4 regions of the Plantactinospora veratri genome follow, and region 3 is predicted to be linked to each of the others. Evidence: riboswitches for the same ligand, from Rfam matches in the RefSeq annotation. Region 3 holds a riboswitch; each other region holds the start of a gene.
The links. Region 3 has a riboswitch for S-adenosylmethionine ahead of V1634_RS13650 (GNAT family N-acetyltransferase). Riboswitches for the same ligand answer to the same signal wherever they lie in the genome.
Positions count from the first base shown of each region.

Region 1: it holds a riboswitch for S-adenosylmethionine, as region 3 does, so the genes downstream of both, V1634_RS30900 (aminotransferase class V-fold PLP-dependent enzyme) here and V1634_RS13650 (GNAT family N-acetyltransferase) in region 3, are expected to answer to the same signal.
Region 2: it holds a riboswitch for S-adenosylmethionine, as region 3 does, so the genes downstream of both, thrC (threonine synthase) here and V1634_RS13650 (GNAT family N-acetyltransferase) in region 3, are expected to answer to the same signal.
Region 4: it holds a riboswitch for S-adenosylmethionine, as region 3 does, so the genes downstream of both, V1634_RS32715 (ABC transporter substrate-binding protein) here and V1634_RS13650 (GNAT family N-acetyltransferase) in region 3, are expected to answer to the same signal.

Region 1 is NZ_JAZGQL010000033.1:8,803-16,565, forward strand. Features, by position in the region: gene V1634_RS30895 (FUSC family protein) at 52-1,284, shown strand; gene V1634_RS30900 (aminotransferase class V-fold PLP-dependent enzyme) at 1,359-2,639, opposite strand; SAM riboswitch class IV at 2,686-2,806, opposite strand; gene V1634_RS30905 (PrsW family intramembrane metalloprotease) at 2,873-4,411, shown strand; gene V1634_RS30910 (GroES family chaperonin) at 4,447-4,785, opposite strand; gene V1634_RS30915 (AI-2E family transporter) at 4,909-6,186, shown strand; gene V1634_RS30920 (ATP-dependent DNA helicase) at 6,207-7,763, opposite strand, start outside.
Region 2 is NZ_JAZGQL010000001.1:482,058-489,820, reverse strand. Features, by position in the region: gene V1634_RS02210 (response regulator transcription factor) at 1-184, opposite strand, end outside; gene V1634_RS02205 (PqqD family peptide modification chaperone) at 424-1,959, shown strand; gene V1634_RS02200 (S24/S26 family peptidase) at 1,956-2,840, shown strand; gene V1634_RS02195 (ABC transporter ATP-binding protein) at 2,837-3,775, shown strand; gene V1634_RS02190 (ABC transporter permease) at 3,772-4,584, shown strand; gene V1634_RS02185 (DUF6295 family protein) at 4,659-4,937, opposite strand; gene V1634_RS02180 (dienelactone hydrolase family protein) at 4,979-5,779, opposite strand; SAM riboswitch class I at 5,962-6,078, shown strand; gene thrC (threonine synthase) at 6,092-7,387, shown strand.
Region 3 is NZ_JAZGQL010000008.1:317,535-325,297, forward strand. Features, by position in the region: gene V1634_RS13635 (hypothetical protein) at 12-692, opposite strand; gene V1634_RS13640 (DUF2625 family protein) at 626-952, shown strand; gene V1634_RS13645 (DUF6585 family protein) at 1,068-1,826, shown strand; gene V1634_RS13650 (GNAT family N-acetyltransferase) at 1,931-2,566, opposite strand; SAM riboswitch class IV at 2,579-2,694, opposite strand; gene V1634_RS13655 (alpha/beta fold hydrolase) at 2,929-3,777, shown strand; gene V1634_RS13660 (DinB family protein) at 3,941-4,471, shown strand; gene V1634_RS13665 (GyrI-like domain-containing protein) at 4,544-5,167, opposite strand; gene V1634_RS13670 (MerR family transcriptional regulator) at 5,169-5,990, opposite strand; gene V1634_RS13675 (GNAT family N-acetyltransferase) at 6,070-6,585, opposite strand; gene V1634_RS13680 (LURP-one-related/scramblase family protein) at 6,753-7,205, shown strand; gene V1634_RS13685 (LacI family DNA-binding transcriptional regulator) at 7,514-7,763, shown strand, end outside.
Region 4 is NZ_JAZGQL010000036.1:40,734-48,496, reverse strand. Features, by position in the region: gene V1634_RS32720 (amino acid ABC transporter permease) at 1-703, opposite strand, end outside; gene V1634_RS32715 (ABC transporter substrate-binding protein) at 782-1,663, opposite strand; SAM riboswitch class I at 1,923-2,014, opposite strand; gene hrpA (ATP-dependent RNA helicase HrpA) at 2,121-6,185, opposite strand; gene V1634_RS32705 (histidine phosphatase family protein) at 6,231-6,836, opposite strand; gene V1634_RS32700 (acyl carrier protein) at 7,091-7,357, shown strand; gene V1634_RS32695 (beta-ketoacyl-[acyl-carrier-protein] synthase family protein) at 7,416-7,763, shown strand, end outside.

The DNA.
Region 1 (7,763 bases), on a different contig from region 3:
CGGGTAGTCCCCGCCATGCGCTCCGTCCGGGCCACCGTGGCCAAAACGCCCGTGGACCTCGATCGGGAGCGGATCGCCAACCTGGCGAAGGAGTTCCGGCAGCGGTCCCGGGCCACCGTGCGGGACCGCTGGCACGCCGTACGCTTCAACCTGGTGCTGGCGCTCCAGGCGGGGGTGGCGGCCGCGCTGGCCTGGGTCGGCTCGCACGAGTTCCTGGGCAACCCGTCGCCGGTCTTCGCACCGATCTCCGCGATCGGTACCCTCGCCTCCTCCGTCGGCCAGCGGCTCCGCCGGACGGTCGAGTTGATCATTGGCGTGGCGGTCGGCATCGGCATCGGCGACGCCCTGGTCTTCTCCGCCGGCGCCGGACCCTGGCAGCTCGGCGTGATCGTCTTCCTGGCGATCGTGGTCACCATCTTCCTCGGCGGTGGTCCGGCGGTGGTGACCCAGGCGGCGGCGACCGCGGTGCTGATCGTGACCGTCGAATCGCCGCTGCGGGGCACCATCGAGTTCCCCCGGGTCATCGACGCGCTGATCGGCGGGGCCGCCGGGCTCGTGGTGATCGCACTGGTGCTGCCGTTGAACCCGTTGCGCGTGGTGGACCGGGCGGCCCGGCCGGCCCTGGGCCGGCTCGCCGAGGAACTCTCCGAGACCGGGGAGGCGCTCAAGGTCCGGGATCCGGGCCGGGCAGAGGCCGCGCTGGACCGGCTCCGCGAGGTGGAGAGGCACCTGCAGGGCTTCGAGGAGGCGTTGGAGGGCGGCCGGGAGACCGCGATCCTGGCACCGGTGCGCTGGCACCGCCGGGGAGCGCTGACCCAGTACGTGGAGAGTTCCGAGTACATCGAGCACGCCGTGCACAACAGCGGGACCCTGATCCGGCGGGCGGTCACCGCGCTGGAGGACGAGGAGCCGATCCCGGAGGAGATGTCGAACGCGGTCACCATGCTCGCCGAGGCGGTACGGCTGCTGCGCCGGGACCTCGGGCACGGCGTACGCCCGGAGGCCGCCCGGGAGCAGGCGTTGCAGGCGATCGGCAAGGCCGGTCGGGCGTACGCCGAGGGGGTCGGGTTCTCCGGCAGCGTGGTGATCGCACAGGTGCGTACCACCGGCAGTGACCTGCTCCGGGCCACCGGCATCGAACGGCTGGAGGCGAACCAGCTCGTACGCCGGGCGGCGGGCGGGCACGCCGGAGAGGCAGCCGCGGAGGCCGCCCGGCAGCCCGACATGCCGCCGTCGGACCGACGCTCCGGTGGCCCCTCGTTCGGGATGGGCCCGGCACGTTGACCGTGGCGCCGCCACTCCGCCCGGCAGCGCGCCCGCACCGGGCGCGGACCACCGGGTGCCGGGCGCGGCGCAGGTCAGCGGGGGGCCGCCAGGGCGGTGAGCAGCCGGTCGACGTGCCCGGCGGTGCTGCCCAGCCCGATGCTCGCGCGCAGCGCGGTCGGCGGCAGGTCCGGCCGCCCGCTCCGGGCGGCCGCCTCGGCGAGCAGCCGCCGGGCCAGCGGGTGCGCACAGAAGAGCCCGTCCCGCAGCCCGAGCTGCCAGCGCTGGGCGAGGTCGGCCGCGACCGCCGCCGAGTCCCGGCCGGCGACCACGAACGAGACGATGCCGACCCGGGGCGCGGCCGCGTCGAAGGTACGCAGTTCGACCACCTCCGGCAGGGCGGCGAGCCCGGACCGCAGCCGGGCGAGCAGGGCCTGCTCGTGCGCGTACAGCGCGCTGCGGTCCGCCCCGGCCAGGGCAGCGCAGACCGCGGCCAGCGCCACCGCGCCGAGCAGGTTGGGCGTGCCCGCCTCGTGCCGGGCGGGCCCCTCGACCCAGCGCACGTCATGGGTGGCCGCCCCGACCCCGAGGGTCGCACCGCCACCGGCCAGGTACGGCGGGGCGGCGTCGAGCCAGTCCGCCCGTCCGGCCAGTACGCCGATTCCGAACGGCGCGTACAGCTTGTGTCCGGAAACGGCCACGTAGTCGACTGCCAGGGCGGCGATGTCCAGTTCGGCGTGCGGGGCGAGCTGGGCGGCGTCCAGCGCGATCCGGGCGCCGTGCCGGTGGGCGACCCGGGCCAGGTCGGCGACCGGCCAGCACTCGCCGGTGACGTTGCTGGCCCCGGTCACCGCGACCAGGATCGGTGCGCCGCCGCCGCTGCCCCGGCGCAGTTCCCGCAGTGCCGCGTCGACCGCTCGCACGGCGTCGGCGACCGAGCCGGGCACCGGCAACCGGACCGTACCGGTGGGCCAGGGCAGCAGGTTCGCGTGGTGCTCGGCGGCGAAGGTCACCACCCGGGTGCCGGGCGGCAGGGCCCGGGCCAGCAGGTTGAGCGCGTCGGTGGTGTTGCGGGTGAAGACGACGTGGTCGTCCGCGCGTGACCCTAGGAAGTCGCCGACCTGCTGCCGGGCCCGCTCGTACGCCAGGGTGCTGCGCCGGGAGAGCGCTCCGGCGCCCCGGTGCACGCTGCCGTACCAGGGCAGCAGCTCGGCCACGGCGTCGGCGGCGGCCTGCGCGCACGGTGCGGTGGCGGCGTAGTCGAGGTTGATCTGTCCCGGCACTCCGAGCACCCCGAGCGGCGCTGCCGGAGTCGACGTTGCCGGTGCGGTTACGCCGGTCGGCCGGGCGGGTGCGGAAACGACACTGGTGCTCATCGGGGATACCTCCGGTGGCCAGGGACCCCGGAGCGGGTGGGGACGGGGTCCGCGCTTGCCCGGTGCGGGCGCGCACCGAGCCCGGTCATCACCCGGGGCACCCCACCGCGAACCTCGACGAGGGTTGCCGGCCAGCAAGCCGGGGCTTGACGCTGGCGCTCGTGACCTGCCAGAGAGCATAACCGGCCCGGTTGTGGTCCGGCCGGGCTGGCCGGAGGAACTACGCTGATCACATGGCCGACACCCCGCCCGGTACGGCGGCGCCCCAGCCGCCGTCGCCGACCCCGCCGTGGCCGCCCGCCCCGTCGGGGCAGTTCCCGCCCCCCGCATTCGGCCTGCCGGAGGTGGCGGCGCCCGAGCGGCGCAGCCTGGCCCGGCTGTTGACGATGATCGGGGCGATAGCGCTGATCGTCGTCTGCGCGGTGCTGATGGCCTGGGAACTGGTGTCGCCGGCCGGGGTCACGCCGCCACTGATCGGGCTGGGCGCGGCGGCGCTGCCGGTGCCGGTACTGGTCGCCTGTTTCCTCTGGCTCGACCGGTACGACCCGGAGCCGGTCAAGTATCTCGCCTTCTGCCTCGGCTGGGGTGCGGCGGTCTCCACCTTCGCCGCGCTGCGCACCAACACCTTCGCGGCCGACACCCTCCAGCTCCCCCTCCCGGTGGTCGGGGTGCTGGTCGCGCCCTTCATCGAGGAGCTGACCAAGGCGCTCGGGCCGCTTCTGCTCCTGCTCTACCAGCGCCGCAAGTGGTCCGGGATCACCGACGGCATCGTCTACTGTGGTCTGTCGGCGGTCGGCTTCGCCATGGTCGAGAACATCCTCTACTTCGGCCTGCACGGCTACGCCGAGGGCGTCGACCAGTACGGCCCGGCCACCGGTGCGCAGAACGTCTTCGGGATCTTCATCCTGCGGGTACTGATCAGCGGCTTCGCCCACCCGCTCTTCACCTCGATGACCGGCATCGGGCTCGGCATCGCCGTCCGGTCGGCCAGCCGCCCGATCCGGATCCTCGCCCCGCTCGCCGGCCTGCTGCTGGCGATGATGCTGCACGGCGCCTGGAACCTGGCAGCGACCCTCACCCAGCTCTCCGGTGAGCCGCTGATCCTGCTCTACAGCTACCTCGGGCTGATGGTGCCGATCTTCCTGGGCGTGGTCGGCCTGGCCGTCTGGGTCCGGAGCTGGGAGGGCCGGCTCACCCAGCGCCGGCTCCCCGACTACGTCTCGACGGGCTGGCTCACCCCACCCGAACTGGCCGCGCTCGGCACCCTCGGCCGGCGGCACGCGGCCCGCCGCTGGGCCCGCCGGATCGCCGGTGAGGAGGGCGCCAAGGCGATGCGCGCGCTCCAGATCTCCGCGACCCGGCTCGCCCTGCTCCGGGACGGGCTGGTGCGTGGGCTGGAGCGCCGGCCGGCGCAGCTCGCCCGCAAGCTCGACGAGGAACGCCGGCTGCTCGACGCGATCCAGGCCGCCCGCAGGGTCTTCGTCGGCCGGGATCCGCAGGCACCGGCGGGAATCTGGGACGGATCCCGCTACCACCTGTCCTTCCCGGACGGCTCCCGCCGGACCCTGCCGGCGCCGGCCGAGCCGGTGGTACCGATCCCGGTGGTCCTGGTGGCGCCCCCGCGCCCACCGGCTCCGGTCTACCCCGCCCCCGGGTACGGCCCGTACGGCGGACCGCCGGCCTCGTACCCCGGAGCACCCGGCCCGTACGGCGGACCGCCCGCACCCGGCTCCGGGCCGGTCGGACCCTGGCCGGGGCCGTACCGGCGCTGACTCCGAGCGTCAGTGGCGGCGGGCGGCCGGGCGCGTCACAGGTAGAGGCCGGTGGAGTCGGTCTCTACCCGCTGGGCGGCGACGGCGTGCACGTCGCGTTCGCGCAGCAGCACGTACTCCCGGCCGTGCAGCTCGACCTCGGACCGGTCGTCGGGGTCGAAGAGCACCCGGTCGCCGGAGACGATGGAGCGCACGTTCGGACCGACACCCACCGCGGTCGCCCAGGCCAGCCGCCGGCCCATCGAGGCGGTCGCCGGGATGACGATGCCGGCGGTCGAGCGCCGCTCGCCCTCGCCGCCGTCCGCCCGGACCAGCACCCGGTCGTGCAGCAGGCGGATGGGCAGGCCGTTGTCGTTGGTTTCCTCGGCGGTCACGACCGGAACGGTACCGCGTGCCACCTCGGGCGGGTCGCCGGTGTCACCCCCCGCCGGCCGTCCGAGCCGGCCGGTCAGGGTGCGGCTACCGTAGGAAGGCCGGTTCCGCCGTGGGAGGTGCGCTTGCGCCGTTTCGAGCAGCTACGAGCAAGGATTCGTCGCGCGTACGCGTTCGGACGTTCGTCGGACCCGTCCGGCGGGCACACCGATCCGGCGGGGGTGAGTCCGGCCGCCACGCCCGAGGCGGCGCCCGTCCCGCCGCCGGTCGGGGGCGAACCGGCCAGGGAACTGCACCCGTCGACGTCGAGCCGGGACGACGCGGACGTACCGCACGCGCTGCGGATCGCCGCCGCCTGGTCGTGGCGGCTGATCGTCATCGGCCTGGTCGCCTGGGCACTGCTGCGGCTGGTCGGCGCGGTCCGGATCGTGATCATTCCGTTGGCGATCGCGCTGCTGCTCTCCGCCCTGCTGGCCCCGCTGGTCGGGCTGCTGCTCCGGGCCCGCTTCCCCCGCTCCCTGGCCACCGCGGTGGTGCTGGTCACCGGGCTGGCCGCGGTGGTCGGCACGCTCACCCTGGTGGTCAACGAGTTCATCCAGGGCGTACCGGACCTCAGCCGCAACGCCACCAGCGGTATCCGGCAGATCCAGGAGTGGCTGAAGACCGGGCCGCTGCACCTGTCGGACAACCAGCTCAACTCGTACATCGAGCAGGGCGAGCAGTGGATCAACGAAAACACCCAGTCGTTGACCAGCGGGGCGGTCTCCACCGCCGCGACCGTCGCCGAGCTGCTCACCGGGGCGCTGCTGGTGCTCTTCGCCACCTTCTTCTTCCTCCGGGACGGCGAGAAGATCTGGCGCTTCCTCGTCCGGCTGCTCCCGGTGGCCGCCCGGTGGCGGGTCGACGACGCCGGCCGGGCCTCCTGGGCGACGCTGGTCGCGTACGTCCGGGCGACCGTACTCGTCGCGTTCATCGACGCGGTCGGGATCGGCATCTTCCTGGTCATCTTCGACATCCCGTTCGCGTTCCCGCTGGCCGCGCTGGTCTTCCTCGGCGCGTTCATCCCGATCGTCGGCGCCACCCTCTCCGGCGCGGTGGCGGTGCTGGTCGCCCTGGTCGACAGCGGCTGGGTGACCGCGCTGATCATCCTCGGCGTGGTGATCGGGGTGCAGCAGGTCGAGGGACACATCCTGCAACCGCTGATCATGGGTCGGGCGGTGGCGATCCACCCGCTCGCGGTGATCGTCGGGATCGCCGCCGGTGTCGTGCTGGCCGGCATCGTCGGCGCCCTGGTCTCGGTACCGCTGATCGCGGTGCTCAACACCGCCGTCCGTCGACTGGCGCACCGCCGCCCGCCCGCGGTGCCCCCGGACGCCGTCGTGGTCGCCGCGAAGGCACCGTAACCGCCCCGGCGCGGAGCGGCTCAGGACTTGCCGAGTCGCTCCAGCGCGCCCCGGGCGACCTCCGGCCGGGTCGTGTACCAGAACGGTGGCAGCGACTTCCGCAGGAAGGCGCCGTACCCCCGGGCGGTCTCCAGCCGGGAGTCGAGTACCGCCACCACGCCCTTGTCGCCGGTCGACCTAATCAGCCGGCCGACCCCCTGCGCCAGGCGTACGGCGGCGACCGGGACGCTCACCGAGGCGAAGCCCGAACCGCCGGACGCGTCCACCGCCGCCGCCCGGGCCGCTGCCAGTGGCTCGTCCGGGCGCGGGAACGGCAGCCGGTCGATCACGACGAGCTGGCAGGAGTCACCGGGCACGTCCACGCCCTGCCAGAGCGACATCACCCCGAAGAGGCAGCTCGCCCGCTCCTGCCGGAAGCGGCGGACCAGCAGCGGCAGCGCCTCCTCGCCCTGGAGCAGGATCGGCAGGTCGGTGCGGGCCCGGAGCAGCTCGGCAGCCTGCAACGCGGCCCGGCGCGACGAGAAGAGCCCCAGGGTACGGCCGCCGAGCGCGCCCACCAGCCCGAGCAGTTCCTCGCCGGCCGCCGCCGGCAGCCCCGAGGCGCTCGGCCGGGGCAGATGCGCGGCGACGTAGAGGATGCCCTGACGCGGGTAGTCGAACGGGGAGCCGACGTCGAGCGAGCGCCAGCCGGCGTCCGGCTGCGGCCCGTCCGCGTTCGAGGTCTCCGCCTTCGAGGTCTCCGCGCTCGCGCTGCCCGCCCTCGCGGCACCGTGCTGCTCGGTGGCGTCCGGCTGCGCCGGGCGGGACGCCCCGGCACCCGGTCGCGCCGCCTCGGGTCGTACCGTCCGCAGCGCCGCCGCGCGCGGGTGCGGCCGGGTCGGGTCGACCGCCGGATCGGCCGGTGCGGCGAGCCCGAGAGCCCGGGCCACGGTGTCGAACCGGCCGCCGAGGGCGAGCGTGGCCGAGGTGGCGACGACGGTGCGGTCCTCGTACAGGTGGGTGGCGAGGGTGCCGGCCACGGAGAGCGGCGCGACGACCAGGGCCCGCCGGCCCGCGCCGCCGCCGTCCGGCTTCTCGACCCAGGCCACGTCGTGGTCGGCCTCCTCCAGCAGCCGCTGGGCGGTCTTCGACAGGTCGTCGAGTACGGCCTTCGCCTGCTGCTTGCGGACCGGGTCGGGATCGTCGGCCTTCACGTCGCCGATCTTCTCCAGCGCGCCCCGGGTCGCCGCGTCCAGCAGCGTGCACGCCTCCCGCAGCGGCCCCGGCAGCTCGCCGGTGATCCGCCCGGCCGGCGCCTCGGCGAGTCCCACCGCCAGCGAGTCGCCGGCCGCCACCAGCGACTCGGCCAGCTCCGGGTCGAGCAGGGGCCGACTGCGCCGGGCGGCCCGGTCGATCAGCTCCGGGATCAGTTCCGCCTGCGCCGCCGAGGAGACCCGGTCCGCCAGCTCGTGCGCCTCGTCGATCACCAGCAGCTTGTGCGGCGGCACGATGTGCCGGCCGGCGAGCATGTCGACGGCGAGCAGGCTGTGGTTGGTCACCACCACATCCGCCTCGCGGGCCCGGGCCCGGGACGCCTC
Region 2 (7,763 bases), on a different contig from region 3:
GCAGCAGGTCGAGCACGACGACGTCGGCCGATTCCGGTTCGGTGTCGAGGAGCTGGTCGACGGTGGCCGCCGTGCAGAGCAACCGGAGGTCGGGAACCGAGCCGAGCCAGGCGGCCATGCCGTCCAGCAACATCCGGTCGTCGTCGACCACGGAGACCGAGATCGCGGACACGATGGACAGCACCTCGCCTTCCGCCCGGGGTGACGACCCCGGAACCCGGGACGGTGGGGTGGCAGGGACCCGGACATTAGAGCCGGTCGTTCCCGTTGTCAAGACGACACTTTTGCTTTCTGGTACTGCTCCATGACTGTCTGTGATCCTTTTGTCGGGTGCGAGTCCCGCCGGCGAGACCGCCGAGCCGGGCCTCGGGACAGCGGGGAACCGCTCGACGGCGGGTTCCTCCGGCCGGACGGGGAGTGGTCATGCGGCTGTCGACGATGTGGAGTTCCCTGGTCGTCCCGGACGACCTCGGCTACTTCCGGTGCCGGGACCGGTATCTCGTGGAGAATCCGGGCCTGGCCGCCTGGGCGGTGCTCACCGAGGAGGAACTCGGGCTGCTGCGGGCGCTGGCCGGCGGCGCCGCCCCGCCACCCGAGTTCGCCCCGCCACCCGAACCGGACGGGCGGTGCCGGCTCGAACGCGTACTCGCCGTCCTGGTGCTGAACTGGCTGGTGTACCTGCCGGGCCAGCGGCCCCGGCTCCGCTCGGCCGAACCCAGGCTCAGGACGGTCCGCTACGCCATCACCCACGGCTGCCGCCCGCCGTGCCGGGACTGCCCCGCCTCCTGCACCCACCGGCTCCCGGGCGAGCTGGAGCCGGCCGAGTCCCTCGACCTGGTGGACCAGATCGCCGACCTCGGCGCCGAACTGCTGGTCCTGACCGGCGGCGAACCCATGCTGCGGCGCGACCTCTTCGAGCTGGCCGAGCGGGCACGCAGCCGGGGAGTACCCGTCAACCTGGTCACCACCGGCAGCCGGATCCGGGACGCCGCCACCGCCCGGCGGATCGCCGACACCTTCGCCGGCATCACCGTCAGCCTGTACGGCGGCGGCCACGAGGTGCCCGGAGCCGTCCCGGGCGAGAACACGCTCGCCCGGACCGTACGCGGGCTCACCCTGCTGAACGCGGCCGGGGTGAAGCCCGCGATCGACCACGTGGTGTCGCCGGAGAACATCGCCGCGCTGGACAGCCTGATGTCCTTCCTGGACGGTGTCGAGTTCAGCCGGGTCCGGATGATGAGCCACTCCGCCGTCGACCGGGGTACCCCGGACGGTCTCCACCTGGGCTGGGAACAGCTCGGCGCGGAGCACCTGCCGGCACGACGGTCCGCCTGGACGAGTCCGGTCGCCCGCAAGCTCCTCAGCCGGGGCCCGATCGCGGCCCGGTCCTGCCCGGTACCGGCCGACCGCGGCCTCGATGGCCTCGACATCCACGTCGACCCGGGCGGCGACGTCTATCCCCGCGGGCCGGTCGCCGGCCCGCCGCAACTGGCCGGCAACCTGCGCAGCCAGCCGCTGCACGAGATGTTCGCCCCGCCCGGTCCGGGACGGCTCGGCGCGCCCGGCGTACCACGACCGGCCGGCCCGGGCTCCGCCGCCCGGAGAACCCCGGTCGCCTCCACTGCTGACCACCCGAGGGGAAGGTGTCGCGTGACGGTCGGGATCAACTCCGCAATCGTCTGGGTCGACGACGACGAGGAGGTCCGGCTCTACAACCCGGACGACGGGGAGTTCCAGACGTTCAACGCGAGCGCCGCGCGGATCTGGCGCCGGCTCGCCGCCGGCAGCGACGTGCCGACCGTGGTGCGGGAGCTGGCCGACGCGTTCGGCGGCGGCGACGGGCGGGAACGCGAGGCCGTCGCCCGGGACGTCCGCGAGTTCGTGGCGCTGCTGCGCGCCCGCGACCTGCTCCGGTCGGCCGAGCCGTCCGGACCGGCCGGGGAGGGGGGCCACCGGTGACCGGGAGCGGCTTCGCGGACGGGGTACGGGCGGCCCTCGCCGCCGGCGGCCTGGCCCGGGTACCGGTCACCGGCCCCGGCATGGTGCCGGTGCTCTCCGACGGCACCGTCGTGGTCGAGCCGGTCGAGTTCGACCAGATCTGCCCGGGCGAGGTGGTCGCGTACCAGCACGGTGACGGGATCGTGGTGCACCGGGTGGTGGCCCGGCTGCCGGAGCACCTGCTGACGGCCGGTGACAACCTGCCGCTGTACGACCCGCCGGTGCCCCGGGCGGCACTGCTCGGGCGGGTACCGCAGGTCCCGGCCCGTGCCCCGGGTGCCCCGGCCGTCGGCGGGCCGCCCCTGCCGCTGCCGGACGGCGTCACGCTCTGGCTGGTCGGCGCGGCGGCCCGGGCCGTACCGGAGACCGACCACCAGCTTCCGCCGCCGGGCAGCCGCCGCGCACATGCCCTGGTCCGGGTACGCCACCTCGCCGCCGGCTCCGCCCTGCCGGACCGGGTACGCCGAGCCCTGGACGCTCTCGACGCGCTGGGCGGGGTGACCGTCGGCATCTCCCCGGCGGCGGTACGCCCGGTGGACGACCTGCGCACCGCCCTGGCCGGCCGGAGCCGCCCGGCCCGACCGGCACAGCGGCTCGACATCGTGCTCGGCTGCCGCTTCGGCTCACCGGCCCTGCCCGGCGGCCGGGGCGGCGTCGCACCGGTGGACGGACCCGACGACGCCCAGCCGGTCATCGCCCCGGGCGACGTCGACCACCACCTGCGGACCGGCCCGCCACTGTCCGAGACCGGCCCGGTGAGCGCGATCCGGACCATTCTCGCCACGCTCGGCGTACCCCCGCTGCCGGGATTCCCGCAGCCGGCGCTCGACGGTGCGCCATGACCCCGGCGATCGCCGCGACGGACCTGGTCAAGGCGTATCCCGGCGCCGCCGCCCCGGCGGTCGACGGGCTGACCTTCGACATTCCGCCCGGCCAGGCGGTCGGGCTGCTCGGCCCGGCCGGCGCCGGCAAGACCACCCTGCTCAAACTGGTCTGCGGGGCCTGCCCGGCCAGCTCCGGGCGGCTCCTGGTGCACGGCCGCCAGCCCGACGGCGGGGCGAAGCGGGACGTGGCGGTGGTGCACCAGTCCGGGCCGTTCGACCTGACCCTGTCGGTCCGGGACAACCTGCGGGTCGCCGCCGCGTTCCGGGGCCTGCCCTGGCGTCGCGCCCGTTCCCGGGCCGAGGAACTGCTCGGCGCCTTCGAACTGGCCGGCACCGAGGACCGGCCCGCGCAGACCCTCTCCGCCGGACAGCGACGCCGGCTCCAACTGGTGCGGGCGCTGCTCCGGGTGCCGAGGATCCTGCTGCTGGACGAGCCGTCGGCCGGGCTGGACGTCGAGGGCCGGCGACGGGTCTGGGCCGCGCTGAACGAACTGCGCCGGCAGCACGAGCTGACCATCGTGCTGACCAGCCACTACCTCGACGAGGTGGAGCGCAACACCGAGCGGGTGCTGGTGCTGCGGCACGGGCGGCTGATCCGGGACGGCAGCCCGGCGGACCTGCGCGACGAACGAGGCGAGGCGCGGGCGGTGCTGCGGAGCGGATCGGTGGACGGCTGGCCGGCGATCGCCGCCGGTGCGCTGCGGCTGGGGCTGGCCGCCGCCCGCAGCGGCAACGAGATCGTACTGACCGGACCGGACCTCCGGCGGCGGCTGCCCCGGCTGCTGGCCGAACTGGCCGACCAGCGGATCCCGGTCGACAGCGTGGAGCTGGCGACCGCCTCGCTGGAGGAGGCCTTCGTGGCCCTGACCCGATCGGAGGTGACCACCCGGTGAGCCTGACCGGCCTGGCCGACGACGACACCGCCGCGCCGCCCTGGCACGGCTCCGGACTCACCGCGACGCTGCGGCGGGAGTGGCTGCTGCTCACCCGCGACCGGGGCGACCTGCTGCTCGCGGTGGTGCCGAGCGCCGTCTACATCGCACTCTTCGCCACCTCGCTCGCCGACCTGATCGGTACGGTGACCTACCGGGGCCGGACGGTCGGCTATCCCGACTTCGTCATCCCGGCGCTGATGTTCTCCGCGCTGCTCTCCGCCGCCACCACCTCGGGTACCGCGCTGGTGCGGGAACGGGCGCACGGGATGGCGCTGGAGCTGTGGTCGTACCCGCTGACCCGGTGGCAGTACGTCGCCGGCAAGCTGCTCGCCGGCTCCGCCCTGGTCTCCGCGCAGACGGTCGCCGCGCTGGCGGCCTCGGCGGCGCTGTTCCGGGTTCGCTGGCCGGCGGACCGCTGGGCCGCGCTGCTCTGTGTGGCGCTGCTCGCCGCGCTGGCCTTCAACGCGCTCTGCCTGCTGCTCGCCACCGTGGTCCGGGACGCGCAGCGGTTCACCGTGCTGGTGAACGTACTCGTGCCGCTGCTGCTCTTCGCCAGCCCGTCGTTCTATCCGATCGAGAACCTCGGTACGGTGCCGCGGATCCTCGCCGTCGTCAACCCGGTCAGCCATGGCGTCACCGCGCTCCGGGAGGCGCTGCTGCGCGGGTTCGCGGAGGTCTGGCCGCATTGCCTGCTGCTCGGGGTGGTCGCCGTCGTCGCGGTGGCCGGGGTGGGCCGGGCCCTGGTGCGGCAGTCCCGGTCGCTCTGAGCCGGCCCGGCCCGACACGGCCCGCGGAGCGTCCGGTCGGCAGGTGCCTGTGGCGCCGCTCGCGGAAACCCGGGTCAGACCTTCTGGTCGCGGCTGGCCAGCCCGGCCGGGGCGGCGGCCAGGGCGGCCTGGATCGCCTCGACCAGGGCGAGCGCCGACTCCTCGGTCAGCTCGACCGCGACCCGCGCCCCCGGGCCGGCGGCCGGGTTCAGAAAGTCGATGTTGAGGGTGTGTGCGTACGGCGCGTGCGTCGGATGGTCCACGTAGACGCAGGTGTGGCTGACCGGGAACCAGCCGCCGGCACCCTTGCCGCTGCCGTCGACCTCGCGCTTCACCGTGACGTACGTGCACATGCCGGCCTCCTCGGGCTCGGGACGGACGGGATTCGTCCCGGTCAGGCGTTCAGGTGGCGGTCGAAGAAGTCCCGGACCCGTTGCCACCCCTGGGTGGCGGCCAGCGGCCGGTAGCTGGGCCGGTCGACGGCGAAGAAGCCGTGCCCGGCATCGGCGAAGGTGTGGAACTCGTGCGGCTTGCCGAGCCGGGTCAGCTCCCGGGACAGCTCGTCCATCTGGGCCGGTGCGGGGTACCGGTCCTCGGCGCCGAAGAGCCCGAGCAGCGGGCAGGAGAGCCTGCCTGCCTGGTCGAACAGCGGCCGCACCGCCAGCGGGAAGTCGTCCGGCGGGTCGCCGACCACGAACGCGCCGTAGCAGTCGACGGCGGCGTCCAGCGGCAGCCGGGTGGCGGCCAGGAACGCCTGCCGGCCACCGGAGCAGTACCCGATGACCCCGACCCTGCCGTTCGAGGCCGGTAGCCCGCGCAGGTGCTCGGCGGCGCCGCCGACGTCGCCGACGAGCCGGTCGTCGGGTACGCCGCCGGCGGCCCGCGCCGCCGCCGCCGCGTCGTCGGGGCTGGCGCCGGGTGCCTCCCGGGAGTACAGGTTGGGGCAGATCGCCGCGTACCCGTAGCTGGCCAGCCGACGGGTGATCTCCTTGGTCGCCTCGTCGTAGCCGGGCATGTGGTGGATCACCACCACCCCGCCGTGCGGCCTGGCGTCGAGAGGTTGGGCCAGGTACGCCTCGATCTCGTCGCCGCCCGCCCCGGCGATCCGGACCGTTCCGGCCCGCATCGCGTCTCCGGCCCGCATCGCGTCTCCGGCCCGCATCGCGTCCCGCACCGTCACGCTCCCGTCCTGCACCGCCGTGCTCCCGTCCCGCCCGGCCGGACGGTGGCCGTACCCGAGTTCTCGTCAGCCCGGGGTAACTATTTCAGCCGGCGCTCGACGGCGGTCCGGTGGTCCGGCGTGGGGATCTTCCTCACACCGCGAACAGACCCGGGACAGCGGCTGGCGGTGCCCGTAGACTGTCGGCACAACTTCATACCTCATCCAGAGGGGCTGAGGGATACGGCCCGACGACGCCCCGGCAACCACTCCACGGCGGAGCAGGTGCCAAATCCGTCCCCGCCGCGCGGTGCGGCGCCAGGGAAAGATGAGAGGACGGCTATCGCCATGACGTCGATCATCGACGCGACCCCCAGCCAGACCAGCCCGGTGGCCCCCAATCCCGCCCGCGTTCTCGTCTGTCGCGGCTGCGGCACCGAATATCCGCTGATCGCGCAGCACGCCTGTTACGAGTGTTTCGGCCCGCTGGAGGTCGGCTACGACGCCGCGACCCTGGCCCGGGTCACCCGGGCCGACATCGAGGCCGGCCCGGACAACCTCTGGCGGTACGCCGCGCTGCTGCCGACCGGCCAGGACCCGACCACCCGGGTCACCCTCGACCCGGGGCTGACCCCGCTGGTCCCGGCCGCCGGCCTCGCCGCCGAACTGGGCATCCGGGCGCCGCTCTGGGTCAAGGACGACAGCGCCAATCCCACCCACTCGTTCAAGGACCGGGTGGTGTCGGTGGCGCTGACCGCCGCCCGTGGCCTCGGCTTCACCCGGTTCGCCTGCGCCTCGACCGGCAACCTGGCGAACTCGGTCGCCGCGCACGCGGCCCGGGCCGGGGTGCCGTCGATCGTCTTCATCCCTGGTGACCTGGAGCAGGGCAAGGTGGTGACCACCGCCGTCTACGGCGGCGACGTGGTCGCGATCGACGGCTCGTACGACGACGTCAACCGGCTCTGCGGCGAGCTGGTCGAGACCGACGAGTTCGCCGACACCGCGTTCGTGAACGTGAACGTCCGGCCGTACTACGCCGAGGGCTCCAAGACGCTGGGCTACGAGGTGGCCGAGCAGTTGGGGTGGCGGATTCCCGAGCAGGTGGTCATCCCGATGGCCAGTGGCGAGCTGCTCACCAAGATTGACAAGGCGTTCAGCGAGCTGGTCGAGATCGGACTGGTCGAGGCGCCGGCGAACGGCTGGAAGGTCTTCGGCGCCCAGTCGGCCGGCTGCAACCCGATCGCGGTCGCGCTGCACGGCGACACCGACGTGATCACCCCGGTCCGGCCGACCGGGATCGCCAAGTCGCTCAACATCGGCGACCCGGCCGCCGGGTTCTACGCCCTGGAGGCGGTGCGCCGTACCGGTGGCTGGATGGACTACGCCGACGACGACGAGATCCGCGCCGCCATCCGGCAGTTGGCCCGGACCACCGGCGTCTTCGCCGAGACGGCCGGCGGGGTGACCGTGGCCGTACTCGGCAAGCTGGTGGCGAGCGGCCGGCTGGACCCGGATGCCGAGACGGTCGTCTACAACACCGGCGAGGGTCTCAAGACCCTGGACGCGGTGGCGGCACAGGTCGGTCCGACGTACCGGGTCAAGCCGTCGCTGCGGGCGGCCCGCGACGCGGGTCTGCTCGGCTGAATTTTCCGGAAGAATTTTTTGGATCTGCCCGAACCGTGCCCGGGCAGATGCACGTGCAACTTGCAGGTGGAATCGTTCGGTTCCATCGGCGGAGACCCGGACCCGGCGGTACGGATGCGGTGCGTAGCTGCTGTTTTGCCGCCCGTAACGAAAACACGCGGAAGGGGACTTGACGACTGCATCTGCACGTCGCAAGATGCTCCGTGCGGGAGGACGCACCGCCGTAGACTTTCAAAGCTCTTACGACCCAGCGCCGGAGGCGTTGTGCGGGCGTCCTCCCGACCAAACTCTCTCGCCCGGTCGGGCCGACGTCGTCGCCCGCCCTTCGGCTCAACGCGAATCCGCCGATCCGGGTGACGGTTCCTCGATATTCGGT
Region 3 (7,763 bases):
TCTGCGGCCCGCTACAGCGCGGTGCTCGGGTAGCCGATCGCGGCGACATCCTCTGCCAGGTCGGCGACGGTGTGCCGAGGGTTCAGTGCGCTTACCACGGTGTCGGTAAGCGGCCGGTGGGCGACGACGTACTCCACTGCTGCCCGGTCCACCTCCATTTCGTAGTAGTCGCCGGCGTACTCGACGAACCGGTCGACGATGTCGTCGAGCAGGATTTCGAGCATCCCGGACCCGTCCGGTCCGCCGTCATCGTCGAACCCGTCCGGTGGTGGAAAGGTGATGCCTTCGCCAGCGTGCCAGCGGTCGTCACCAACCGACCGCCACAGCACCGCGGTGGCGACGAACCGGCCGGTCTCATCGCAGAAGGCGGGCTCCTCCACCTGGGGACGCAACACCACGGGGAGGCCGTCGAGCAGGCCCGGCCACAACTCGTGGTCCGGATCGCCGTAGGGCGACATCGCCGACTCATGATCAAAGACCCGGATGAACGCGCCGTCGGCGGTGAACACCACGGTCCACTCGTCGCCGCTGCCGCTGCTCATCAGTGCCGCCTCGTCCGTGCCCCAGGTCGAGGTATAGGCGTGGTAGGGGTGCCCCTCGTCGATGATGCGGTCGAGCACGGCCAGTGCCTTGCAGCGCTGCCGCAGCCGGTCGATGGTGGGCAGCCGGGCGGCGATGTCGTACGCGGTCACCGGGCGACCCTACATCCGGCGGCACGGCCGAGTTCTACGAGTCGCAGCGCTGGCCCGGATGGCACGCCGAGGTCGAGCAACTGGCGGCGTCACACGGTCTGGCGGTGTACCCGTTCCTGTGGTCCAGCGAGGCACAGGCGGACCTCGCCGCCACGTCACGTCGGCCAGCTCCCATCCGGGAACTGTTCGCGATGCAGGACGAGACCGTCGCGTTCCTCGCCGCCAGTGCAGACGCGGGATCGGTGCGGATCGACGTGTGATGGGGCATCGCGCCGCCCGCCGGTCCCGGCCGTCCCAGCCGGCGAACCGGTTGACCGCCCGGACGACGATGGGAAACGGATCCGTCGCAGCGATCGTCCGGGAGGTGAGCGTCGGATGCGGAACTGCCCGCCCGAGATTGCGGAGATCGTCGCGGAAACCGGCCTCGGTGAGGTGGTCGAGCGCTATCGGCTGACGGTGGCGATGGAGCTGAGTTTCGCGGTCACCTGCGGCGTGCTCGGCGGGTTCGGGCTGCTTTTCGGCGACGATGTCGGGCGGGCGATCGGCGCCGGGGCCGCTGGGCTCGGGGTGCTGTTCGCCGTACCCGCCTGGCGCAAGTCCCGCCGTCACCTGTACCTCTGCACCCGTGGCCTGCTCACCACGACCGGGACGACCACCGTGACCCGCCTGCTCAGGTGGGACGAGGTCGCGCACGTCCGGGTCTGGGTGACCCGGATCTACCAGCTCGGCCCGGCTGAGGAGTTTCCGCGCTGCGTACTGGAGCTGACCGACGGCACGACGCTCAACCTGGCCAGACCCCCCTACGCAGGCGTCGGCCGGCTCGCCGAGGCCGTCGAGCGGGCGGTGGCCGAGGTGACCTACCCGCGCCGGACCAGGGAGATCACTGAGACCGGCAGCAGCGCATTCGGCCCGATCACGGTCAGCAAGCTGGGAGTGCGCGACGGACGGCGGTTCGTCGCCTGGTCGGACGTCGCACGGGTGGAGCGGGGGCGGGTGCGGCTGCGCATCTGGAACCGCGCCGGCGAGCAGGTCGTCTCGCGGCAGGTCAGGACGATTCCGGATCTCGCCTGCCTGCTCAGGATCGCGGCCACCACACGCGGCGGGCCCGCGAACCCGGTGAAGGCGTTGCCCTGAGGCTGACGGGCGTCAGGAGCGGGTCCGGGCGCCGAGACCGGGACCAGCACGGGGCCCCGCACGTCGAGGAACTGCGGTGCCAGGGTCAGGTAGACGGCCCCGCGCTACTCGCGGTCTCGGCGACGGGTGTCGAGCCCGCTCGGGGCTGTGACGTCCGGCCAGGCCATCCGGAACTTGCGGGGAGCACCGTTGAGTCGGGAAGGGTCTCCGCCGGGCGGTGACACTGTCGCCGTCTCGACGCCGCGGGCTCCGCAGGCGCGGTAGAACCGCTGCGCCGCCGTGTTCTGCTCGAGGACCCACAGGTACATCCGTTCGGCCGTCGCGTGTTCCAGGACGGCTCGGGCTGCGTGGGCCAGCAGCGTGGTGCCGACGCCGGTCCGCTGGCGGCCGTGCACGACGTGCAGGTTGTCGATCAGGCTGCCCCAACTGGGGTCGTGGTCGAACACGACGTGGACGAAGCCGACCAGCCGGCTGTCGTCTTCGGCCACCACCGTCTGGCTGTTGGTCGGGGCGGCCAGCCGTGCCGACCAGACCGAGTGCCGGTCGGCGGCGACGTCGCCGTCGAGAAAGGAGTCGGCGTAGGCGCCACGGTAGTGCCGGCGCCAACTCTCGGCGTGCAGCCGGGCAATCTGCTCGGCGTCGTCGGCACCGGCGAGGCGCAGCCGCGGTCGCACCTGGCCGGTCGGCTTGAGGTGCTGTCCGGATGCTGTGTCCTGGTCGAAGGAAGGGATCGACGTCACCTGGACCTCCTGCTTCGCGGCTTGCTCGACGGCACTCGCGCCGAGCCTGGTCCTCACCCGGAGCACCCCGCCCGCGAACGGAGGGTTGCCGGCCAGCAAGCCGGGGCTTCGCGCTGGCGCTCATGACCTTCGCCGATGATCGTAACACCGCCTCCGTCGCGCCGGTCTGCGCCGGGTCATCCCCTCGGCGACCGTCGTTGCGGCAGAGGGGTCTACGGCCGGTCGGGAATGGCGACATATTGATCGTTTGCGATTGTTGAAGCCACGTCAGTTGCCGGATGTCGCCGCCGGCCGACCCGGAACGCTGAAGCGGAGGGCGATGGACGTCAACCGCAACGCCGTGGTCATCGAAAGGAGCGGCCATGTCCCCCGGGTCGACCCCGATCCTGTTGCTGCACGGCTCCTGGCACGGTGCCTGGTGCTGGACCGAGGTCATCGCCCACCTCCTGCCGTACGGCCGCCCGACCCTGGCGGTCGACATGGCCGGGCACGGGCTGCGCGCGCGTCGACCCGAGTGCCTGACCATGCGTCCGTTCGACCCGGATGAGCTGGCCACCGAGTTCTCGCCGGTGGCGGAGGTGGGCCTCGACCAGGCGGCCGAGCTGCTGGTTTCGCAGATCGAAACGCTGGGCCGTGGCGGCCCGGTCACGGTGGTGGCGCACAGCATGGGCGGCCCCGTCCTGACCCGGGCGGCGCAGCAGGTTCCCGAACTGGTGGCGCACGCCGTGTACCTCGCCGCCATCATGCCCGCCTCGGACAAGGCGGCCGACGGGTACTTCGCGCTGCCGGAGAACTCGGGCGCGGTGGTCCTGCCCGCCCTCCGGGGCGACCCCGCGGTGATCGGGGCGCTGCGGCTCGACCTCGCCTCGGACGACCCCGCCTACCGCCAGCTGCTTCGCGACGCGTTCTACGCGGACGTCGACCCGGTCGTCGCCGATGCCGCGCTGGGCCTGCTCACCCCGGACGCCCCGGTCAGCATGATGCGCGGCACCACCCGGCTGACCCGGGACGGTTGGGGCTCCCTCCCCCGCACCTACGTCGTCTGCGCCCGGGACATGGCGATCCGCCCTGCCCTCCAGCGGGTACTCGTCGCGGAGGCCGACGCCGCCTTCCCGGAGAATCCGACCTCCGTCGTGACGCTGGAGTCCGCACACGCGCCGTTCCTGTCCAGACCAGGCGAGGTGGCCGAGATCGTCGGCAGACGGGGCTGAGCCAGCTCTTCCGGTCGGAAACGAGCAACCGCGCGGCTCGGACATCGATACCATCCTCTGCGAACACGCGACCGGCTCCCGCCGGGGCGTCGATCCGACCGACGACCCCCTGAGTCGTGGATAACCGCTCGCCCGGCCACGGCTGCGATGCGAAGATCGCGCAATGTCGGCATCCCGCGCTGAGCTGCTGCGATGGCAGTTCGACCTGACCTGGTCGCTGTTCGAGTACCACCTGGAGCGGCTGGAGCCCGCCCACCTGCTCTGGGAGCCGGCCGCGCTCTCCTGGACGGTACGCCCGGACGACGCCGGCCGATGGCTGCCGGACTGGTCGGACACCGAGCCGGATCCGGTCCCGGTTCCCACCGTCGGCTGGCTCAGTTGGCACCTCGGCTGGTGGTGGAGCGCGGCCGTCGACCACGCCGGGGGACGCACCCCGCCGGACCGTACCGAGGTGCACTGGCCCGGCGACCTCGCGGCGACCATCGCCTGGCTGCGTACCCTCCGCACCGAGTGGCTGTCGGTGCTCGACGGGCTCACCGAGGCAGACCTCGACGAGACCGCCCCGTTCCCGTGGCAGGGCGACCCGGCGCACACCGTCGCGCACATGGTCGCCTGGGTCAACGCGGAGCTGATGAAGAACGTCGCCGAACTCGGCCAGCTCCGGCTGCTGCACGAGGCTCGTGCGACGCCCTGAGCCTCCGCGAGGAACACCGTCCACTGTGGCCGAGCGGATCGCCGCTGGCGACCGCCCGCCGGGGGGACCGTCTCAGCGCAGCGCCACCGGATAGCGGAGAATCGTCCTCAGCCTCGCCGCGGCCGTCCGGGCCGGGTTGGACAGGTAGATCTCGTGGTGGTGCCCCGAGATCCGGTACCCGGACTCGTCGAGGAAGGCCATCAGCCGGTCGCGGGTCGGGCGCTCCTCGCCGTACGGCCCGATGTGCAACAGTTGCGCGCTCCTCCCCTCCGTCAACCGGCGCAGCTCGACCCGGTCCACCGGTACCCCGGGCTTCTTCCGGGTCGTCTCCGCGACCAGATCCGCGACCAGATCCGGCTGCGCCGCCTGCGACGGCTGGAGGATCAGCATCGTCCAGTTCCAGGTCGACCGGTCCTGGCCGGTCGGGTCCCACTCCGCCGACCCCCACCACAGCCCCTCCAGTGGCGCGACGGAGTAGTCCAGCACGTCGGCCCGGCGCAGCCGGGAGCGCAGCCCGTACGCGACCGTGTACAGCGCCCGCACCGCCTGCTGGTACCCGGCCCCGTCCGGGTCTCCGACACCGTCGATCGCCAGGTACGGCAACTCCGGTACCTCCACCAGTGCCGGGGCGGTACCCGCCGCGTACAACTGGAAGTGGACCTTCTTCAGATCGGTCCTCGTCGGCGTGGTGGTCATCTCAGCTCGGCTCCTCGTCCTCGATCGGCACGACCACCCGGGTCACCAGTTGAGCCGGCTCGGTCGTCACCGGGTCGGCCAGGTACGCCTCCCGCACCTGGCCGCACGGGCGCAGCCCGCGCTCGTGGATCCAGGCGAAGACCGCCTGGTACGTCAACGTCAGGTGTTCGTACGGTCCGACGTGCACCGCCGCCGCCACCGGACCCGGCGGCAGCTCCTCGACGGCCGTCCCGGCCACGACGTCGGCGGGTACCTCGCTCTGCACCCCCACCGCGACCCGGAGCTGGCTGCCCAGGTCGACCGGGAACAGGCCCCAGACCGGCGGTCTCCAGTCGAGTCCCGACATCCCGGCCAGCAGTGGGCCGATCTCGCCGCCGAGGGTCGCGCCGATTTCCTCCGGTGCGCAGACCGCGCGGCGGACCAGCAGCCGGCGGGCGGGCTCGCGGGCCAGGGTCACCTCGTGCCGGAGCAGCCCGTCGGTGAGCAGGTCGCCGGTGAGCAGCCGGTCCAGGAGTTGCCAGCTGCGTTGCTGTGCGGCGATCCGCTCGGCCAGCCGGCTCCGTTCGGTACGCAACACGGCGGCCCGCGTGTCGTCGTCGCCGGTGAGCACCTGGGTGATCGCCGCGAGCGGGACGTCCAGACCCCGGAGCAGGGCGATCGCCATCGCGTCCCGCACCTGGCTCCGCCGGTAGTAGCGGTAGCCGGTGGCCGGGTCGACGCTCGCCGGCCGCAGCAGACCCACCTCGTCGTAGTGCCGCAACTGCTTGACGCTGAGTCGGCACAGCCGGGCGAACGCGCCGATCGGCAGGAGTTCCCTGGTCACCGCCCTATCCTGGACCCTCCCACCGAGGGAGGGTCCAGCCGGCACCGGCGCGGGCGGGTGACCGGGTACGCCCGGGTGGTCAGCGGTCGGTCAGGCGTTGGAAGAGGATGTGGTCCTGCCACTTCCCCGCGATCTCGACGTGTTCCCGGGCGACGCCGATCCGGTCGAACCCGTTGCGCCCGAGTACCCGCTGTGACCCGGTGTTGTGCAGCAGGGTGCCGGCCATCACCTGGTGCAGGTCCAGTTCCCCGAAGGCGACGTCGAGGATCAGGCCCACCGCCCGGGTCGCGACGCCGCGCCCGTTGACCGACTCGGCGACCCAGTAGCCGAGGTTCGCCGACTGCGCCGGCCCGCGCAGGATCGCCGACAGCGTGACGGTGCCGCAGATCTGCCCGTCGAGTTCGATCACGCAGCCGTAGCCGGTGCCGTTCTCCCGTTCCAGGGTCGCCTGCCGGAGCCGGGCACGCTGCCCGGCGGGGGTGAAGAAGCTCTCCGGGCGTACGGGTTCCCAGGGTGCCAGGAATTCCCGGTTGGCCACGTACGCCTCGGCGAGCGCGTCCGCGTCGTCCACACCCGCGGGTCGGATTCGGATCATGGGCCGATTCTTCCAGCCAGCCCTGTCCGACAGGTGTGCTGGACCGGTGGCAGGCAAGGTGGTACCCGCCGTCCACAACCTCACGGGCGGGCAGGTTCCGTCGTGTCGGTCACCACCGGGCGCACACCCGCCGGGGCCGCCTTGCCTGCCCTGGTTAACCTGGCGGGGTGTTGAAGGCCCGCAGGGTGAGCGCGTGGCGCAGCCGCTACGAGATCAGCGTCCGGGACCGGGTCGTGACGACCTGGGACGACGCCTTCTGGCGCAGCGGCGGCGACTTCGAGTTGGACGGACAGCGTTACCAGGTGCGCGGCAACGCCTGGGGAACCCGTTACACCCTGCTCGACGGGGCGGGCGGGGCCGTCGCCTCGGCGGACCGGGTCGGCCGCAAGCGGTGGACGGTGGAAGCCGACGGACAGACGTACCACTTCCAGCGCGCCTCGCTCTTCGGCACCGAGCAGGAACTGCACGCTGGCGGGCGCCGGGTCGGCTCGGTGAAGCGAACCAGCTTCTGGCGCGGCGACGTCGTCGCCGACCTGCCCGGCCTGCCGATGCCGGTACAGGTCTTCGTCGTCGGCGTGGTGATCACCATGTGGAACCAGCAGGCGGCCGCGGGGAGCTGAGCCGCCGAACCGCGCCGCCGCACATCCGCCCGCCGTACACCGCTCGCGTCCCGCCGCCGTACCCGACGCGCGGACGTGCCCTCAGGTCACCTCGGGCGGGCAGGTGCGGCGTGGGCCGTGCCCAGGACCCGGCTCGTGCCCGGTGGCGCAGCCGGCACGGAGCGGGGCTCCGAAAAGCTTTTCGGCGGATAGCGACCGGGTTGTGCGACTACCCGTCCTTCCCCGCGAAGGGGCAAATTACGGCGTAGTCGGCCTAGACTAGAATCTCGGTGCTCGGCCTTCTCGAAAGACGGTCCGAAAGGATTTCGGTGGTCAGACAACGCTCTCAATCAGTGACCCTGACCGACGTGGCGCGGCGGGCCGGGGTCTCGGTGGCCACCGCCTCCAAGGCGCTGAACGCGCGGGACGAGGTCGCGCCGGCCACCCGTCGCCGGGTCCTGGAGGCGGCCGAGGAACTCTCCTTCCACCCCAACGCCCTGGCCAAGGGACTGATCTCGGGGCGTACCCGGACGATCGGGCTGCTCACCGACGAACTCGGCGAACGCTTCGCCTTCCCGG
Region 4 (7,763 bases), on a different contig from region 3:
CCCGGCCGTCGCGCAGCCGCCGGTCGACCCAGTTGACCAGGTGGGTCAGCGGCACGGTGATGACCAGGTAGAAGAGCCCGGCGAGCAGCAGCGCGGACTCGTTGCCGGTGTTCGCCGCATAGTCCTGGCCGATCCGGAACAGTTCCCGCTGGCTGGCCACCAGGCCGAGGAAGTAGACCAGGCTGGAGTCTTTGATCAGTGCGATGAGCTGGTTGACCCAGGCCGGCAGGACCCGGCGTACGCCCTGCGGGATGATCACCAGGCGCATGGCGGCGCCGTGCGACAGTCCCAGCGCCCGGGTCGCCTCCAGCTGGCTGGCCTCCACGCTCTGGATGCCGGACCGGAAGATCTCCCCGATGTACGCCGCCGCGATCAGCGACAGCGCCAGGATGCCCAGCGGATAGGGGTTGGGGCCCCACCAGGCGAGCCCGAGCGGTGCCAGCCCGACCCCGATCAGCAGGATGGTGACGGCGGCCGGCAGTCCCCGGAACACGTCGGTGTAGATCCGCGCCGGCCAGCGCAGCCACCGGGTCCGGGCCAGCCCGGCCATCGCCAGCAGCATGCCGAGCAGCGTCCCCACGATGGCGGAGAGCAGCGCCAGCAGCAGCGTGTTGGGCAGCCCGACCGTGAGCATCTCGGGCAGTGCCTCGCGCATCGACTCCCAGTCGAAGAACGTCTCCCACAGCGTCGCCAGGGTCTCCATCGCCTCGCCTGTCTCGGATCCGGAGTCGCCGGCCGGCCGGGGGCGGCCGGCCGGCGACTGTCTGGTGTGCGGGCCGGGTCAGCTCGCCGGGGTGGCGGCCGGGCTCGTCGGACCGGCCTTGACCGGCGGGTACGTCACCGTGCCGCTGCCCGGCTTGAAGCTTTCCGGCACCGGCCGCCCGGGATAGTACTGCTCCTGGAGGCGGGTCCAGGTGCCGTCCTCGATCACCTGGTCGAGTGCGGAGTTCAGCGCCTCGCGCAGCGGGTCGGCGCCCTTGGCCACCGCGAACGCGGTCGGCGCCGAGCTGAGCTGCTTCTCGACCAGCACGATCTTGCCGCCACTCTCCTGTGCGGACTTCTCGCCGATCTCGGCGGGTGCGATCCAGGCGTCGGCGGTCTTCGACTTGAGCTGGTTGATCGCGCCGTTGTAGTCGGGTACCCGGACCGGGTCGAGACCCTCCTTGGTGGCGTAGTCGTCCTGCACGGTGCCCTGCACCACGACCACCCGCTTGCCCTTCAGCTCGGCGAAGCTCCTGATCGGCGAGCCGGCCGGCACGTCGAGTCCGAAGTAGCCGAAGTCGTACCCGTTGCTGAAGTCGACGGTCTTGCGCCGCGCCTCGGTGATGGTGATCGACGACGAGCCGGCGTCGAACTTGTGGTTGTTGACCTGGGCGAGCAGCGCGGAGAACTCGGTGCCGACGAACTCCACCCTGAGCCCGAGCTTGCCCGCGACGGCGGTCATCAGATCGTTGTCGAAGCCGGTGAACCTGCCGTCCTTCAGGAAGACGTTCGGCGGTGCGTCGGTCAGGGTGCCGACCCGCAGGGTCCCGGGTTGCAGCAGGTCGTAGGGGTTGTCGGCGGTGTCGCCCGACGACGAGCCGCCGCAGGCGGCGACCGCACCGAGCAGCGCGACGGCGGCGACCCCGGAGAGGAGGCGGGTGGCGAGTGAGTTGATGCGCATTGTGCTGAAACTCCATGAAATATCCGGCGACGGTGTGCCGAAGGACCACCCGACCGGTCAGGTCATGGGCAGTGCGGGACGGCGTCGCTCAGGGGGTGCTGACGAGATGGTCGGAATGCCGCCGACCGGCGGTCGCGGTCAGGCCGAGGCCCGACAGAGCATGGTGCTGGTCCGGCAGAGGTCGACGTGTCGACGCCACCGGTGCCAGACGACGTGCAGCCGGCTCGCCCGCCCGGCTCGGATGCTGCGCACTACGGAACCTCCATCGATCCTGGCGGTAGCACCCGCACCCACGGTGGGGGGTTGCTGCGACGTCGACGAGCCAGGTCTCTCGGTCGCTCTGGATGGCCGGAGCACAGCCTACTCAACCAGGTCCCCGACATTCCAACTGGTCAGGGCCGGGATGGCTGTGTCGCTCGCCACCCACCCCGCCGCGCCGCCCGGCCGGTGCGGGGGCTCAGCCCGCCTCGGCGACGTCCATCGCCCGGTAGATCCGCTGTTCCGAGATCGGGTACGGCGTACCGAGCGCCTGGGCGAAGACGTTCACCCGGAGTTCCTCGATCATCCAGCGGATCTGCCGTACCGCGTCGGCACCCCGGCGCGCCGGCGGCAGCGCGTCGACCATCTCCCGGTACTCCTGCTGCACCTGGGCGATCCGGGCCTGCTGGTCGCGGTCCCGCTGCGGGTTCTGCGGCAGCCGGTCGAGGCGGCGCTCGATCGCGGTCAGATAGCGGGGAAGGTCGGCGAGGCGGGCGTAACCGGTCTCGGTGACGAAGCCGCGGTGCACCAGCCCGGAGAGCTGGGCCCGGATGTCGGCCAGCGCCGCCACCATGGTCAGGTTGTTGGTCCGGGCCAGCCGCTGCTCGACCGCGTAGGCGGCGGCGAGCACCCGGCGTACCCGGTCGACGACCTCGACGGTGGTGTCGACCAGATCCGCCCGGACCCGGTCGCGCAGCGCGGCGAAACCCTCGGCGTCCCAGGCCGGCCCGCCGGCATCGGCGATCAGCTTGTCCACCGCCGCGTCGGCGGCGTCGTCGAGCAGCTCCTGCACGTTGCGGTGCGGGTTGCGGCTCAGCGCCAGCTTCGCCTCGTTGGAGAGGCGGCCGGAGACGAACTTCTGCGGCGAGCCGAGGGTCAGCCGGAGCAGCCGCCGGGTGCCGGCCCACATCTGGCGGCCCTGCTCGGCCTCGGTCTCGAAGACCCGTACCCCGACCGTGTCGCCCTCGTCGACCAGGGCCGGATAGGCGGTCACCAGGTAGCCGGCCCGGTCCTGCTCGATCGAGCGCGGCAGCGTGCCGATGCTCCACTCCCGCAGCCCCGACCGTTCGACGTCCGGGGCGGCGGCGGCCACCATCCGGCGTACCTGGGTGGTGAGCTGCCGTTGCAGCGCCGGCAGGTCCTTGCCCTCGGCGACGGTCTGCCGCTCCTCGCCGACCACCCGGAAGGTGGGGCGCAGGTGCGCCGGCAGCCGCTCGACGTCCCAGGCGTCCCGGGGCACGGTCACCCCGGTCATCCGGCGCAGTTCCCGGGTCAGCGCGTCGAGCAGCGGCTCCCGGCCGGGCGTGATGGAGGCCAGCACCGCCCGGGCGTAGTCCGGCACCGGGACGAAGTTGCGGCGTACGGCCTTCGGCAGCGACCGGATCAGCGCCACCACGAGTTCCTCGCGCAGCCCGGGTACCTGCCAGTCGAAGCTCTCCGCGTCGACCTGGTTGAGCATCGGCAGCGGGATGTCCACCGTCACCCCGTCGGTCTCCGTCCCCGGCTCGAACCGGTACGTCAGCGGCAGCGCCACCCCGTCGGAGTGCCACTCGTCGGGGTAGTCGGCCGCGTCGAGGGCGCCCCGTCCCTCGTTGATTAGCATCTGCCGGTCGAAGGTGAGCAGGTCGGGCCGGTCCCGGCGGGTCTTCTTCCACCAGGCGTCGAAGTGCCGGCCGGAGACCACCTCGGCGGGGATCCGCTGGTCGTAGAAGGCGTACAGCGTCTCGTCGTCGACCAGGATGTCCCGGCGCCGGGCCCGGTGCTCCAACTCCTCGACCTCGTCGAGCAGGGCGCGGTTGTCGTGGAAGAACCGGTGGTGGGTCTGCCAGTCGCCCTCCACCAGTGCGTGCCGGATGAACAGCTCCCGGCTCAGCACCGGGTCGATCCGGCCGAAGTTGACCTTCCGGCCGCTGACCAGCGGGATGCCGTAGAGGGTGACCTTCTCGAAGGCCACCACCGCGGCCTGCTTCTTCTCCCAGTGCGGCTCGCTGTAGCTCCGCTTCACCAGGTGCTGGGCCAGCGCCTCGACCCACTCCGGCTCGATCCGGGCGGCGACCCGGCCCCAGAGCCGGGACGTCTCGACCAGCTCGGCGGCCATCACCCAGCGCGGCGGCTTGCGGAACAGCGCCGAGCCCGGGAAGAGGGCGAACTTGGCCCCCCGGGCGCCCAGGTACTCGTTCTTCTGCGTCTCCTTCAGCCCGACGTGCGAGAGCAGTCCGGCGAGCAGCGACTGGTGGATCCGGTCGGTGTCGACGTCCTCCGGGGTCGCGTCGCCGGCCGGTGCCGTCGGCGTACCCGTGGCGGGGCCGTCGGTCGCGGAGTCGCCGCCGCCCCGGCCCCGGCCCGGCCGGCCGTCGGGCGCCGCGCCGCCGGTGGTCCGCAGCACCTGGCGGAGCTGCGAGTGGATGTCCTGCCACTCCCGGACCCGCAGGTAGTTGAGGTATTCGGCCTTGCACATCCGGCGGAAACCGCTGGACGAGAGCGCCCGCTGCTGCTCCTGGAGATAGCGCCAGAGGTTCAGCAGGGCGGCGAAGTCCGACTCCTTGTCGGTGAACCGGGCGTGTGCCTGGTCAGCCTGGGCCTGCCTGTCGGCGGGCCGCTCCCGGGGGTCCTGGATGGAGAGGGCGGCGGCGATCACCGACACCTCGGTGGCGCAGCCGTTGCGCTCGCCCTCCAGCACCATCCGGGCCAGCCGGGGGTCGACCGGAAGCTGCGCCAGCCGGCGGCCCAGCGGGGTCAGCCGGTGCCCGGCCTCCTCGCCGGTCTCCTCCAGTGCGCCCAGCTCGCGCAGCAGGTTGACCCCGTCGGCGATGTTGCGCTTGTCCGGCGGGTCGATGAACGGGAACGCGGCGATGTCGCCCAACCCGATCGCGGTCATCTGGAGGATGACCGAGGCGAGGTTGGTGCGCAGGATCTCCGGGTCGGTGAACTCGGGCCGGGACAGGAAGTCCGGCTCGTCGTAGAGCCGGATGCAGATGCCGTCAGAGGTACGTCCGCAGCGCCCCTTGCGCTGGTTCGCCGACGCCTGGGAGACCGGCTCGATCGGCAGCCGCTGCACCTTGAGACGATGGCTGTAGCGGGAGATCCTGGCCGTGCCGGGATCCACCACGTACTTGATGCCGGGCACCGTGAGCGAGGTCTCGGCGACGTTGGTGGCCAGTACGACCCGGCGGCCCCGGTGCGGCTGGAAGACCCGGTGCTGCTCGGCGGTGGAGAGTCGGGCGTACAGCGGCAGGATCTCGGTGTCCCGCAGGGCCGGGCGATTCTGCACGAGTCTGCCCAGCGCGTCGGCGGTGTCCCGGATCTCCCGTTCTCCGCTGAGGAAGACCAGGATGTCCCCGGGCCCCTCGGCGGCCAGCTCCTGCACCGCGTCGCCGATCGCCTGGATCTGGTCCCGTACGGTCTCCCCGTCGTCGTCCGGGTCCTCGCCCTCGGCCAGCTCGACCAGCGGCCGGTAGCGGGTTTCCACCGGATAGGTCCGGCCGGAGACCTCCAGCACCGGCGCCGGCTCGTCGCCTGCGGCGAAGTGCCGGGCGAACCGTTCCGGGTCGATGGTCGCCGAGGTGATGATCACCTTGAGGTCGGGCCGCCGGGGGAGGAGCTGCCGGAGGTAGCCGAGGATGAAGTCGATGTTGAGGCTGCGCTCGTGCGCCTCGTCGATGATCAGCGTGTCGTACTGCCGCAGCATCCGGTCCTGCTGGAGCTCGGCGAGCAGGATGCCGTCGGTCATCAGCTTGACCAGGGTGCCGTCGCCGACCTGGTCGGTGAAGCGGACCTTGTAGCCCACCACCCCGCCCAGTTCGGTGCCGAGTTCGTCGGCGATCCGGTCCGCCACGGTACGGGCGGCGAGCCGGCGCGGCTGGGTGTGCCCGATCAGCCCCCGGACCCCCCGACCCAGCTCCAGACAGATCTTCGGCAACTGGGTCGTCTTGCCGGAGCCGGTCTCGCCGGCCACGATCACCACCTGGTGGTCCCGGATCGCGGCGAGCAGGTCGTCCCTGCGCTCGCTGACCGGCAGCCCGGCCGGATAGGTGATCACCGGTACGGCGGCCCGGCGGCGGGCGAGCCGCTCCTCCGCGGTACCGATCTCGGCGGCGATCTCGGCGGTGGCCGCCTGCCGCCGCCCGAGATCACGGATCTTGGCGAGCCCGTCCAGCCGGCGCTGGATCCGGCGCTGGTCGCGGAACATCAACTCCGGCAGCCGGCGCCGGAGCGCGGGAAGGTCGGCGGCGGGTACGGCAGGGGCGGGCGGTGGCGTCTGCATGTCGTCGCCAAGAATAGGCAGGCCCCGGCGGTGACCGCCCGCGAGTTACCGACCTTCCGGCGCCGGCTGCCCGGGTTGCCGTCGGGCCGGTGCCGGACGGTCCGTGCCCCAGCCCGACGGCAGCCGGTACGTCCACCCCGGGCGCCAGTCGAACGGCGCCGCCACCAGCTCGGCCAGCGGTACCCCGTGCAGCAGGTGGTCCAGCGCCCACCGGTTCGCCGAGTGCGCCACGATCAACACCCGGGACCCGTCCCAGGCGCTGGCCAGGTCCCGGAGGAAGTCGCGGGTCTGCTCCACCACCTGCCGGTAGCTCTGCCCGCCCGGAAAGGGCTCGTCCAGATATCCGACACGCAGCGGGGCCAGCTCGGCCACCGGCCGGCCGGTCAGGTCACCGTAGTCGCACTCGCGTAGCCGGGTGTCCCGGTGCACCGGCAACTCCCGCTGCGGAAACGCGATCTCGACGGTCTGCACCGCCCGAGCCAGGTCGGAGCAGAAGACGACCCGCAGCCCGTCGTCGCGGCGCCGCTCACCCAGCTCGCGGGCCTCCCGCCGGCCGGGCCCGGAGAGTTGGCCGGGCTGCCAGCCGGTGGCCAGCCCGGCCTCATTGTCAGTGGTCGTCGCGTGCGTCTCGTAGACGATGTCGACCGCCATGTCCCCACCCTGCCATCCGTGCGGGCGGCGATCGCTTCAGTCGTTACCGGAGTCCGGCGCCGGATATGGCGGACCGCCCGTCGCCATATAGGAGAAATATAGTCGCGGCTCACAGACTCGGGACAGTACCGCGATCCGATGGTGCCGCCAGACGGCCGAGGCGGCAAACGGTATCGGGCGATGAGGCGCACGGCGCCGCCAGCCAAGGTCAGTCATCGAGATATTCACTCAACCGATCCGTTTCTGGAGGCGACATGAGCAGCACGACCCCGACCACCAGCACCGACATCGACCGCGAGCAGGTCAAGGAGATCGTCTGCGAGATTCTCGAAATCGACGCCGACGAGGTCACCGAGACCAGTCTGTTCAAAGAGGACCACGGTGCGGACTCGCTGCTCGCGATCGAAATTCTCGCCGCGCTGGAGCGGAATCTGCACGTCACGATCGACCAGGCGGAACTGAGCCGAATGGTGAATCTGCAGGGCGTTTACGCCGTCGTCGGCGAGGCGTCGAACGTCTGAGCGCGTCGCGCGGACGGCGGAGTCGGGTCGGAGGACTACAGGTGAGTGAGGCGCGATGATGAGCGTTCTGCCAGGCGATGCTCGATCGCCCCGCCGGGTGGTCGTCACCGGGCTCGGCGTGGTGACCAGCATCGGAATCGGGGTCGAGGAGTTTCTCGCCGGGCTGCGGGCCGGTCGGAGCGGGGTCAAGCCGATCACCGCGTTCGACACGACCGGGTTCGCGTACGCCAACGGGTGCGAGATCACCAACTTCGACCCGGCCCGCTGGCTGCACAACGTCGACCCGGCACAGCTCGGCCGGGCGAGCCAGCTCTCGGCCGCCGCCGCCGGCATGGCGGTCGCGGACGCGGGCATGTCTCTCGAAGAGCTGCGGTCCCGCCGCGCGCTGGTGTCGGTGGGGACCACG